3 regions of the Reinekea marina genome follow, and region 1 is predicted to be linked to each of the others. Evidence: predicted binding sites of a transcription regulator. Region 1 holds the regulator's gene; each other region holds the start of a gene.
The links. Region 1 encodes sigma-54, which starts transcription at its own class of promoters, with help from an activator protein. Its sites were predicted from a motif close to TGGCACNNNNNTTGCTNT; they were not measured.
Positions count from the first base shown of each region.

Region 2: QWZ13_RS12075 (CmpA/NrtA family ABC transporter substrate-binding protein) is a predicted target of sigma-54. The motif match lies at 2,246-2,263, and genes of this name have one in related genera.
Region 3: QWZ13_RS09880 (flagellar basal body rod protein FlgF) is a predicted target of sigma-54. The motif match lies at 2,674-2,691, and genes of this name have one in related genera.

Region 1 covers NZ_JAUFQI010000001.1:1,400,275-1,404,690, reverse strand. The annotation lists gene lptC (LPS export ABC transporter periplasmic protein LptC) at 1-128, shown strand, start outside; gene lptA (lipopolysaccharide transport periplasmic protein LptA) at 118-642, shown strand; gene lptB (LPS export ABC transporter ATP-binding protein) at 642-1,367, shown strand; gene QWZ13_RS07350 (RNA polymerase factor sigma-54) at 1,482-2,975, shown strand; gene QWZ13_RS07345 (hypothetical protein) at 2,935-3,141, opposite strand; gene hpf (ribosome hibernation-promoting factor, HPF/YfiA family) at 3,131-3,430, shown strand; gene QWZ13_RS07335 (PTS sugar transporter subunit IIA) at 3,439-3,888, shown strand; gene rapZ (RNase adapter RapZ) at 3,906-4,416, shown strand, end outside.
Region 2 covers NZ_JAUFQI010000001.1:2,239,012-2,243,427, reverse strand. The annotation lists gene QWZ13_RS12090 (NAD-glutamate dehydrogenase) at 1-144, shown strand, start outside; gene QWZ13_RS12085 (ANTAR domain-containing response regulator) at 352-942, shown strand; gene QWZ13_RS12080 (CmpA/NrtA family ABC transporter substrate-binding protein) at 942-2,126, shown strand; gene QWZ13_RS12075 (CmpA/NrtA family ABC transporter substrate-binding protein) at 2,423-3,826, shown strand; gene QWZ13_RS12070 (ABC transporter permease) at 3,965-4,416, shown strand, end outside.
Region 3 covers NZ_JAUFQI010000001.1:1,858,535-1,862,950, reverse strand. The annotation lists gene QWZ13_RS09900 (flagellar basal body P-ring protein FlgI) at 1-170, opposite strand, end outside; gene QWZ13_RS09895 (hypothetical protein) at 255-389, shown strand; gene flgH (flagellar basal body L-ring protein FlgH) at 364-1,053, opposite strand; gene flgG (flagellar basal-body rod protein FlgG) at 1,082-1,867, opposite strand; gene QWZ13_RS09880 (flagellar basal body rod protein FlgF) at 1,895-2,638, opposite strand; gene QWZ13_RS09875 (hypothetical protein) at 2,899-3,048, opposite strand; gene QWZ13_RS09870 (flagellar hook-basal body complex protein) at 3,205-4,416, opposite strand, start outside.

The DNA.
Region 1 (4,416 bases):
GCGATCTGGCCGTGCAAGTTACTCAAGGTCAGCAACGCATTAAAGCCATAGGAATGACGGCAGAATTAGATACAATGGGTACAAATATTCACTTTTTATCTGAGGTCTCATTCGTTTATGAACCATAAAATACGAAACATTTGGCGAGTTTGCAGCTTAAGTTGCTTAGCCGCGACCGCACTCGCACTACCAGCAGACCGTGAACTGCCGATCACCGGACAATCAGATAAAAAAACCTTTGAAACCGCGACAGGGCTAGTGACCTTAACGGGCAATGTCTTTATTCGCCAAGGCCATTTAGAAATCTACGCACAACAAACCAGCTTAGAGACGAACCAAGAAACAAAGCAGCTCCAGCAACTCATAGCAACGGGGAGCCCAGCGCGATTTATCGACTTACCCAACGAAGATGGAAATTCCGTTGAGGTCTCAGGCAATTCAATTGAGTTTTACCCAGCCAAAAACCTCATCATCACTATTGGAAACGCTCAGATTAGCCAAAACGGAAACACCGTTAATGGTGAGCGTATCGAATACAACACTGTAACCGGCCTAATGAACATTCAGTCGCAACGCGCGCTCACGGGCAACCCTGAAGATGAGCAAGCTGAACTCGTCATTATTCCTGGAGCAATTGACTGATGGCCATTCTAAGCGCTCAGCACTTAGCGAAAAGCTACAAAAAGCGCCCGGTGGTTATCGATGTCAGCATCGATGTCGAAGAATCCCAAATTGTTGGGTTACTCGGTCCAAATGGCGCGGGTAAAACCACCTGTTTTTACATGATGGTTGGCTTAGTTGCCGCCGATAAAGGAAAAGTAACCATCAATGGTGAGGAAGTTACGCACCTACCCATGCACGCACGTGCCGCGAAAGGACTGGGGTATTTGCCCCAAGAAGCATCGATTTTCCGTAAACTGAGCGTACAGGATAATATTTTAGCTATATTACAAATGCGCAAAGACCTAAATAAGGCTCAACAAAAAGAACGCTTAGAAGGGTTATTAGAGGAATTTAGCGTTACGCATATTCGAGACAGTCTGGGAATGGCGCTTTCAGGCGGAGAACGACGCCGAGTTGAGATAGCACGAGCACTAGCAATGGAGCCTAAGGTTATATTGCTCGATGAGCCCTTCGCCGGTGTTGATCCCATTTCTGTTGGGGACATCAAAGAAATTATTTACCATTTACAAAAACGAGGCATTGCTGTGCTCATCACCGATCACAATGTTCGTGAAACGCTCGACATCTGCGAAAAAGCCTACATTGTCGGCAATGGCCACATTATTGCCGAAGGCAGTGCCGAAGATGTATTAAGTAATCAGACCGTGCGCGATATTTACCTCGGAGAACAATTTCGCCTTTAAAACGAGTAAACTATTTTTACGTTATAACGGGCTAATCTAATTAAATCGGTTATGATGAGCTATAGGTATTCAGTTATTATTGTTAAATCACGTGTAAGTGAGTAGTAAAAAAGTATGAAGACATCTCTACAACTTAAAATGAGTCAGTCTCTGACGATGACGCCGCAGTTGCAGCAGGCGATTAAGTTATTACAACTATCCACTCTCGATTTACAGCAAGAAATTCAAGAAGCTTTAGACTCTAATCCAATGTTAGAAGTCAATGAAGACATGGCATCTGCCGATGCTGATCATTCGGCAAAAAATACAGCCAAAGAAGACATCGTTGAAACACCCGATACCGCCAACGAGCCGACTAAAGAAATTGAAATAGCCGAAAATATTCCCGATGATCTGGGCGTCGATAGCTCTTGGGATGACATCTATACTCACACGCCTACCAGCCACGGCACAGCAAGTGCAGACGACGATTACAACTTAGAAAATGTACATGGCACTACAGATTCATTGCTCAGCCATTTACAATGGCAACTCAATCTTACGCCGATGTCGGACAAAGACCGAATAATCGCCGAAGCGATCTTAGAAAGCACTGACGATGATGGCTATTTATCGAGCCAAGTTAACGATATTTTTGAAGGCTTGGTTGAAGACCTTTCTGTTGAAGATAATCCGCTTGAACTCGATGAAGTCGAAGCGGTACTGCACCGTTTACAACAGTTTGACCCTCCTGGCGTCTGTGCCACAGATTTATCCGATTGTTTATCCATTCAGTTAAAACAACTTCCCAGCGATACCGATCATAGAGATATTGCCATCAAGTTAGTGGAAGACCATATTGCCCTACTCGGCACAAAAGATTTCACGGGCATTATGCGCAAGCTTAAAATCAAAGAGGATGAATTACGTGCGGCTATATTGCTCATTCAGACTCTTAACCCTAAGCCAGGAAGCACGGTAGATACCGGAAACTCGGAATACGTTGTTCCTGATGTCATTGTAAGCAAAGACATCAAAAACAATCGATGGCGCGTTGAATTAAACCCCGATATTGCACCCAAACTTCGAGTAAATTCCTCATATGCCTCTATGGTTAAGCGTGCCGATAACTCTTCCGATAACAATTACCTAAAAGATCACTTGGCCGAGGCGCGCTGGTTTATTAAAAGTTTGCAAAGCCGGAATGAAACGCTGCTCAAAGTCGCCACTACGATTGTCGAGTTTCAACGCGGGTTTTTCGACTATGGTGATGAAGCCATGAAACCCTTAGTGTTGCACGATATAGCCCAAGCAGTAGACATGCACGAATCCACTATTTCGCGAGTTACCACTCAAAAGTACATGCATACGCCCCGTGGTATCTATGAATTGAAGTATTTCTTTAGCAGCCACGTCAGTACAGACTCAGGTGGTGAATGCTCAAGTACCGCAATTCGCGCATTGATAAAAAAGCTCATTGCGGCTGAAAACACACGGAAACCGCTCAGCGACTCTAAAATCGCAACCCTTTTAGGCGAGCAAGGAATCAAAGTAGCGCGACGAACCATTGCTAAATATAGAGAAGCACTCAACATTCCTCCGTCAAATGAACGTAAGAGTTTGACTTAACGCATAAATATTTCAAATTCGACTTGAAGTTTTGACCGACAAGAGCAATATTTAATAGTAAGAAGAATAAATTAGCTTGATGAACAACAACTTCGTTGTTCAACCCCGATCTACTCAAGGGAGTGGATCTTTTATAACTGCAAGAGGAGCAGCCCATGCAAGTCAATATCAGCGGTCACCATGTTGAAGTCACAGAAGCCCTCCACGAATTTGTAAATGCACGTTTAGAAAAGCTACAGCGACACTATGATCAAATAGGAAATGTTCAAGTGACGCTCACCGTCGAAAAGCTAAGACAAAAAGCGGAGGCTTCGATTAACATTAAAGGCGCGCAACTGCACGCTGAAGCCGTCGATGAAGATTTATACACTTCTATTGATCAAATGACAGACAAACTCGATCGCCAACTTTTAAAACATAAAGAAAAAGCGGTCGCACGCGCACACGGAAACTAAAGTCACTTATGACATCATTACAACAAGTACTGAGCGTTGAACGAACCTTTATTGGCCACTTCGGCGCAAGTAAAAAGAAAGTACTTCAAACGCTTGCTGAGCGACTATCTCCGTCGCTCAGCGGACTCTCAGAACACGCCCTATTTGATGCACTGGTTGCACGCGAACGATTAGGAAGCACTGGCATTGGTTTAGGTGTCGCTGTTCCCCATTGTCGCTTAGATGGTATTCATTCACCCATCGCTGCATTAGTTAAACTCGATAAAGCGGTCGATTTTGAAGCCATTGATCACAAACCCGTCGATATTATTTTTGTTTTAATCGTTCCACCTGAAGCCACCGATGAGCATTTACAGTTATTAGCAAATGTCGTCGAAAGAGTTAATAATTCTGCTACACTAGATAACATACGCGACTGCGACACGGTTGAAGCATTATTCAATACGTTTGTTAGCTAAATCTAAAATAATTTTTAATGAGGCAACCCATGACGGCACAACCGTTTCGGCTGGTGATTATCAGCGGACGCTCAGGGTCTGGTAAATCTACGGTTTTAAATACATTAGAAGATGCTGGCTTTACTTGCATCGATAATTTACCGCCCCCTATGCTACCTGAGCTTGTCGGTTGGATGTCGGCTTCATCGGGAAACCGCCAAGTTGCTGTGTGTGTCGATGTTCGAGTGTCTTCAGAAGGCATTACCGACTTACCTGAAATATTACGCAATTTGCCGAATGCGATAAAAGCCGAAGTTTTATTTTTAGATGCCGATGAATCTATTTTGCTTCAACGCTTTTCAGCGACACGACGAAAACACCCACTCACAAACGAAGACCGCTCACTAGCCGAAGCCATTGAACGCGAGGCAGAATTGCTCGCCCCAATTTCGAATCGTGCCGATCTGAAGATAGACACTAGCTTGCTATCATTACAAGAGTTTCGTGAGCAAATAAAAGAAAAACTCATCGAAAAACCCAAAGGTCTTT
Region 2 (4,416 bases), 840 kb from region 1:
TTAGTTGATAATCACCTATTGGTTGAGCGTTGGTTGAAGATGATGAGTGAAATTCGTGCAGTTGGCGAACCTGAATTCAGTATGTACAGCGTCGCAATACGTGAGCTATTAGATTTATCACAGGCAACATTACCAGAACTATAAACCGTTCATTTAGGTTGAAAATGTTAAGTAGAATCAAAGCCCGATCAGTTAACTGATCGGGCTTTTTTTATGGGGATTTTTTTCTAACTGGTCGTTCAACAATTCTAAAAAATTAAAATTCTATTTTGTTTCTGCTCTACAACTGGTTAGTATCTCGACAATCACTCATGTAAAACTGCCTAGTACATTACTGTAAGGACCCTCAAAGTGACCGAGTTAACGGTTATGTTAGTGGATAATGAACCCGCAAGAGCCGCTATCGTTGAGCAGGCCATGCTTGATAATGGTTATCGGGTTATTCGACGTTTAGAAAGCACCCATCACCTCACTCAAGCGGTTAATGAATCGCAACCCGACATTGTCATTATTGATATCGAATCACCCGATAGAGACATGCTCGAAAATATGTCTCGGTTGACCAAGGATAACCCTCGTCCAATTGTTATGTTTGCCGAGGAAGATAACAGTGAACAAATTGAAGCGGCGGTTAGAGCCGGTGTCAGTGCCTATGTGGTCGATGGTATGAGTGCAGGTCGGGTGAAACCAATTTTACAAGTTGCGGTAGCAAGGTTTCGTGAGTTTCAAGCACTGAAGTCAGAACTAAATACTGTAAAAATTCAATTAGAAGATCGTAAAATAATAGACAAAGCCAAGGGGCTCATTATGAAAAATCAAGGATGCGATGAGCCAGCGGCCTACCAAGCTTTGAGAAATCTGGCGATGAGTCGCAGTCAAAAGTTAGTAGATGTTGCTCAGGATATTATTTCTGTGATGAGCGTAATGGGAGGTAAATCTTAATGTCTGCCCAAAAAGTAAATAAGAACAATTCAGACACAGTCAGGTTAGGATTTATCCCCTTAATAGACTGTGCTCCGTTCGTGATAGCACAAGAAAAAGGATTCTTCGAGCAAGAAGGCGTTCGAGTTGTGTTAAGTAAAGAAGCATCTTGGGCAAGTATTAGAGATAAAGTGGCGTTTAATGTACTCGACGGGGCGCACATGTTAGCGGCACTACCTTTAGCGTCGAGCATAGGACTTGGTATATTAAAGGCCCCGATGCAATCGGCTTTTACTTTAAGTCAAAATGGAAACGCCATAACGGTCAGCAATGCGCTTTTTGAATCTATGAAAGAGTTTGCGTACCAAGAAGGCGATATAAAATCTGGAGTTGCCTTAAAAAGATTGATTGAGACTAGAAATAAGAAAAGTCTCCGTTTTGCAATGGTCTATCCGTACTCTTCGCATCACTATTTATTAAGAGATTGGTTAGCCCAAGCGAATATCAATCCCGATACTGATGTGAAAATTGTCGTAGTGCCACCGGTTAACATGTTGACCTATTTGAAGGAAGACATAATAGATGGCTATTGTGTCGGTGAGCCTTGGAACAGCCTAGCCATGGAGCAGGGTATTGGCCAAATGGTGACAACAGGCTATGACCTTTGGGGAAATATACCGGAAAAAGTATTAGGCGTGAACGAACATTGGGCTAATCAATACCCTGATAAACATTTTAAAATTATTCGTGCGCTACACAGTGCATGTCAATGGATTGATACCGATAATCATAAGGAAGAGTTGTTGAATATTTTGAGTCAACCACATTATCTTAATTGTACTGTAGCGCAATTAAAGTATGGTTTTGTATCCAAAAAGCCTCAGGGTGAAGTTGCTTGGCCGTTAGAAGCGAATCAAATCTTTTCTGGTACAACCGTAAATGAGCCTGCTGTAAATCTTGCCTATTGGTTATTAACTCAAATGTTGCGATGGCAACAAATATTACCTTCACCAGAGCTTAATACCATTGTGAGCAAAGTGTATTTGCCTAAAGCGTACAACCACGCTTTAAAAACAGACATTGATTTTAAGAACCTTTCGGCATTTGAGTTAATCAGCGATCATTGGCAGGACGAAGCAGTTCAAGGGCGCGTTCGAATAAGTAAGCAAGGACACCTGAGTGGGTTTTATTTAAATAAAGCATGATACTTTTTGGTGCATAAATAATTTTACGCACCGATTTGGAGAATAAAGTCCAGCCGTTTATTAATCATTCATTCAGTGAAGTAGCCAGTTTTACTGGTGTAACGGTAGTTTTAAGACGTTGGCACGCTAAATGCTATTTCTAGTTTGAAAGCTTAAAAGTGTTTAAGCAAACAATTAGAGATTGATATCGACGCAGATATCAATTAAGGCAAAGGCGCCTGAAGACGAGCACTAAAATGTGTTTGTCTCCAGGCGCTTTTTTTGTAAGCGAATTTTCTTCAAGGCGGAGAGTGTCAATGAAAGTAGCCCGTAAAAAAAGTGCGTCATTACTCAAAAATTTAAGGCTTCAGTTTTCTAAAATAGCCATTGTCAGTGCAGGTGTGTTTTTAAGTGCGACATCCAATGGTGAAGTAGGTTACCCCGAAAAAGAAGATCTCACCTTTGGTTTTATTAAGTTAACTGACATGGCGCCACTTGCCATCGCTTACGAAAAAGGTTATTTCGAAGATGAAGGTCTTTACGTCACATTAGAAGCTCAGGCCAATTGGAAGGTACTTTTAGATCGAGTCATCGATGGTCAGTTAGATGGTGCACATATGTTAGCTGGTCAGCCACTTGCAGCTACCATAGGTTACGGCACACAAGCCGACATTATCACGGCATTCAGCATGGACTTAAATGGCAATGCCATCACTGTGTCGAATTCGGTTTGGGAGCAAATGAAACCATATATCCCAACCATGGCAGATGGCAAACCACAGCACCCCATAAGCGCAAAGTCACTCGCGCCCGTTATAGAAAGTTTCAATAGCGAAGGTAAATCATTCAATATGGGAATGGTGTTTCCAGTGTCGACTCATAATTACGAATTACGTTACTGGTTAGCGGCTGGCGGTATTCATCCTGGCTTTTATGCTCCCGCCGAAGGAGATACTAGCGGTCAGCGATCAGCTGATGTACTGCTATCGGTTACACCGCCTCCTCAAATGCCATCAACGTTAGAAGCCGGTACCATTGACGGTTATTGCGTTGGTGAACCTTGGAATCAACAAGCCGTTTTTAAAGGCATAGGTGTTCCCGTAATAACGGATTACGATATTTGGAAGAATAATCCTGAGAAAGTCTTTGGCGTAAATTCAGAATGGGCTGATAAGTATCCTAATACCCATATTCGCGTCGTGAAAGCACTCATTCGTGCTGCGAAATGGTTAGATGAAAACGACAACGCCAATCGAAACGAAAGTGTCGAAATATTATCTAGAAGCGAATACGTCGGCGCCGATTTTGAAGTGATTGCAAACAGTATGATCGGCACCTTTGAGTATGAAAAGGGCGATAAGCGTGCTGCCCCCGATTTCAATGTGTTCTTCCGTCACAACGCAACTTACCCCTATTACAGCGATGCTATTTGGTACCTCACCCAAATGAGACGTTGGGGTCAAATTTCTGAGCAAAAAACGGATGACTGGTACATGGAAACAGCTAAAAAAGTGTACCGCCCCGATATATACGCCGTCGCGGCACAAGCGCTCATTGAAGAGTATGGATTTAAAGCTACTGACTTCCCAGACTTCTCTACTGAATCTGGCTTTAAACCCCCAATGAACGAGTTTATCGATCAGGTTACTTATGATGGCCGTTTCCCAAATAGCTATTTAGAGAGTTTCGATATTGGATTAAAAGGTTCAGAAAAACCTTAAACACTAGGTGGATGGGTAACATTGCTTAGCAGGTTACCCTGAACTCCGATTTAAACGTTGCAAATTTACCCGTAAAAAAAAGGTTACCCAATGATTAGTTCAACGCTTTTGAAACTTAATCAGATAAAAAAAGAAGACATGACTAGCCTATGGTCATTCTTTGACATCAAAACCATTCTTTCCCTCGTATTTCCTATGATCGGAATTACGTTGTTTTTATTGATTTGGCAGGCAGGCTCATCAAAAATAGAAACATCCTTAGGTGTTTTTCCTGGTCCGGTGGTTGTTTACGAACAATGGCACAGTCTTGTGGATGACCACCAACGGGAAAGAGAGAAAGAAATCGCTTTTCATGAGCGACAAACAGAGCGAAATGCGCAGCGTTTAGCCGATGATCCAACCTATGTTGCCAAAGTACGTGAATATACTGGAAAGCCCACTTACTTTGATCAAATATTTACCAGCCTAATCACCGTGTTAGCTGGCTTTTTATTGGCATCATTGATCGCCATTCCGGTCGGTATTCTCATTGGGTTAAACGGAGCTATTTACAGTGCATTAAATCCAGTTATTCAAATATTTAAACCCGT
Region 3 (4,416 bases), 460 kb from region 1:
GTTTGATTGGTAAACGGCGCTTTATCGCCGGTACCATCCAGCCCCACAACAAGACCATAACCCACCAACTGGTTATTTCGAACGCCTTGAACAGCCGATAAATCTTTTATTCGGTCAGCCCAAACACTGCTGGTAAACAGTATTAATGCAAGTGCAATGATTGGTTTCATATGTGTCATCTCGTTGACGATAATTAAATTAATACTTCTGTTCTGCAAACTTTATGCCGCACAACTGCCGTTGTAAAAACCTCAATGGTAGGAGCGCCCGAAGCAACGCGGAGACGCGATAGCATGGTGCCGGTCAATCGCCTCTCCACTTTGTTCCGAAGGCTCCTACGAATTAATACTTACAGCCCCTGGCCTAAAATGGAAACCAAGATGAATTAACAAAGGCCGTTAGCCAACCTTGTTTGGCTGCACTGGCCACAGCGCCTGCGCCACTGTAGGTAATGCGAGCGTCGGCTAACTTTTGGCTTTCTACGGTGTTGTCTAAGTTAATGTCGTCAGGGCGCAACATGCCTTGAATACGAATAAACTCAGCACCGGTATTTAGGGTGATCCACTTCTCGCCCCTAACTCGCAAGACGCCGTTGGGTAACACTTCTGATACGGTCACAGTGATGTTACCGCTTAAAGAGTTCGATTGATCGGCATCGCCTTTACCTGAAAAACTACGATCGCCTCCAATGGTGCCACTGAGCGCCTCTATTGGATCGCCTCCGCCTAATACAGGCGCTGTCAAAGTAGCGTTTGATGACTTACTGGTTTTAGATTGCGATGACTTTTTACCTTGCGTACTTTCAGATAAAACAACCGTAATAATGTCACCGACTCGGCGAGCTTTTTTATCGCCGTATAGGCTTATACCATAATTATCGACGAATAAAGAGCCGCCAGAATTCGGAGGTGGTCGTAAAGATTCAGACGGTACCGGCGCGAATTCTGGATCACCCGGCTTTGGCGCTTGCGGCAGTGAAGAAATTTGCATCCCGCCACAAGCCGATACCAACAAAGCGGCGATCACTACCATTACAATTTTAAGATGAGTCATCACGATTGCCTCTTCTAACTTTAATTTATTACAAATTCGACGTAATGAAACCGAGCATTTGGTCGGCGGTACTCACTACTTTCGAGTTCATTTCATAGGCGCGCTGCGTTGCGATCATATCAACCATTTCTTCTACAATGGTCACGTTCGAATTTTCCAATGCGCCTTGAACAATAGAGCCAAAGCCATCCAAACTTGGTACACCAACCGCTGGCGCACCGCTGGCAGCCGTTTCTAAATAAAGGTTATTCCCAATAGCTTGCAAACCAGCCGAGTTTACAAAATCGACCACTTCTACGTTGCCAATTTCTACGGGTAAGTTATCGCCTTCTGAAACTGCAGATACGATGCCATCGGTACCTACTGTGATGGTTTTGGTTTGCTCGGGTACTTGAATGTTTGGCTCTAGTGGGTAGCCGTTTGCCGTCACCACATTGCCTTCAGAATCTAAATGGAAAGTACCATCTCGGGTGTAGCTGATGGTGCCATCTGGCATTAATATTTGAAAAAATCCCCGCCCATTTATTGCCATATCGAGTGGTTGCTCGGTCATATTTAAATCACCTTGCATAAATACTTTTTGCGTACCAACCGTTCGCACACCCGTACCTAATTGTAGGCCTGAAGGAAGCTGAGTATTTTGCGAGCTTTGCGCACCCGGCTGACGCTGCACCTGGTAGATTAAATCTTCAAATACCGCACGCTCTTTTTTAAAGCCTGTTGTGGAAGCGTTCGCCATATTATTTGAAATAGTAGCGAGTGAAATATCTTGTGCTTCTAAGCCGGTTTTACCAACCCAAAGTGCCTTATGCATAATGTTATCCTCTTAATTGGTTGGTGATTAACTCATTTGCAACACACGTTCAGATGAACGTGACATGTCGTCGGCGGTTTTCATCATCTTCACTTGTGTTTCGTATTGACGATTGAGCGATAATAAATTGGTCAGCTCAGCAACGGAGTTCACGTTACTGCCTTCAACAAACCCCGTGATCACGGTCATCAATGGATCGGCTGGTAAGACGGCTGGCCCTTGCACAGGGCGGAATAAACCGTCTGTGCCTTTTTCAAAATTTTGAAAATCAGGGTTTACTATTTTTAAGGTATCAACCGCAATCATGCCTTGAGGCCCTGCACCTGGCGGGCGAATAGAAATAACACCATCGGTCCCTATTTCTACTTTTTGATAAGGAGGTAAAACAATAGGACCGCCCTCGCCTAAAATAGGCTGACCACTGCCATTGATCAGTTCACCCAATGGTGTGACGGAAAAATCACCTCGACGCGAATAAGCTTCTTGCCCGTTGGCATCGAGAGTGGCAAAGAAACCATCGCCAGTGATAGCGGTATCTAGCTCGTTGCCGGTTTCTATCAATGCACCATCGTTAAAATCGGAAGCAGGACGTTCGGTTAAAGCAAAGGCGCGTGAAGGATGGTGCTCACCCCAAACAGGAATAGCACGCGCTTGCGCCCAGTCGGCTTTAAAACCATAGGTACGAGCATTCGCCATGTTGTTCGAATGAGAGGTTTGCGAAAGCATGTTGTTCTTCGCACCGGTCATCGCAATATATATCGCACGATCCATTTTCTTAATCCTAATAGTGTTGCTTTAGGTTTGGTAATGCGAAAGGTGTGCCAACAACCTCTGAAGGAGGTTTTTAGAGCGACTAGCTGCAAGCTATAAGCTGCAAGCTACTGATTTATATGGAGTTTTATGAAAATCACTGGATAAGTGACTGTTTTTATTGAATTTCAAATATAAGAAAGCAGACGGTTTTGGCGGTAAGGATTAGCAGTAAAAAGCGGTGAACGGTTGCCATAGAGCAACCGCATCACCACCCGATTTCAGGTGCATGTGAAGAGGCTAAGGTCGTTTTGGGCTGCGAGCTGCGTGCTGCGAGTTTGTTCAACATCATAAACCGGCCACACACCTGGTAGGAGTGTTCGAAGCTTGCGAAGACGCGATTGCTTTGTGCTACTCCATCGCCTCTCCACTGCGTTCCGAAGGCTCCTACAAGTATGGCTAAACCACCAACGGTAACGCTTTGGTTTATGGGTTTTTCCTAAAACCCGCAGCCCGCAGCCAATAACTATCTTTTAACCTTGCCCTTACTAGCAGCTTGCAGTTAAAAACTTGCAGCTATCTTTTTACTACCTCAAATTAATAATCGTTTGCGTTACGGCATTCGCTGTCTCAATCGTCTTCGCACTGGCCTGGTAGTTCCGTTGTGCGATGATCAAATGAACCAGTTGTTCCGATAAGTCGACAGTCGAGTCTTCGAGTGCGGCCGATCGAAGTGTGCCAAGCAAGCCTGTTCCGGCTTCACCAATGGTGGCATCGCCCGATTCAAAGCTTTCTTGCCACTCCGTTTGGCCAACAGGTGTTAACCCTTCCATGTTGGCAAAAGAGGCCAATGCGACTTGCCCAAGTACTTGTGCTTCACCATTGGTGTAACGTGCGAATATGGTTCCGTCGTCATTGATCTCTAAGTCTTTGAGTCGGCCACTTGAATAGCCATCTTGCTGAAAATCGTAACGAGCAAAAGGACCACCGTATTGTGTCGTTCCACCAAATGAAATCGAAAAGTTCGAGTTCGTGTTCGGATCGGGTACGGGTGAAACACCCCCTTCTGCCACATTAAGTGATGTGTAAGCACCGTTTCCATTTCCTTCAGAATCCACAGGGTCCCAATTCGAGATTAAGAACTCACCCGTGTTTTCTTCATCGATGGTGCCATCGGCATTAAAGTGCAGTTTAAATGATGCATGCGTTGGCTCAATGTTTTGAGGGAACGGCAATGACGCATCCGGATCACCAATTGGCTCACCATCAATTAACGCATAAACCGTCCAACTGTTTAACGCTTGTGGGCGCACCGGGTCATCAGGGTCTTTCACGTAGTACATTTGTAATTGATGCTGGTTACCTAACGAATCGTAAACCGTTAACGATGCAGTTTCGTTGTAGGATTCAGGATCATCAGGATCAAACTCATTAATCACAAACGGTTCAAAGCTGGCATCGTTTAAACCATTGAACAAGCCTGCCACACGTGGGTCTGGCTCGATCATGGTAATGCCTTCGTTCAATACGATATCAACATAGCCGCCCACGCGTGCGTTAGTTTCTGCGTCCACGCCTCGGCCTAGAGTCACCGGTGCCGTGCTGGTGTAGCCTTGAATTGTCAAACCATCTAAATCGTTGGTTGTTTCAATAGAAACTGAGATATCAATACCGATACTTGAGGTGATTTCAATATTTCCAGTATCTGCATTTAGATCGGCACTGATACTATTGAGCGAAGTTCCAGAGTATGAATTAATCTCATCCACGATGCCTTGGAAATCGTTTGCAGTAATCAC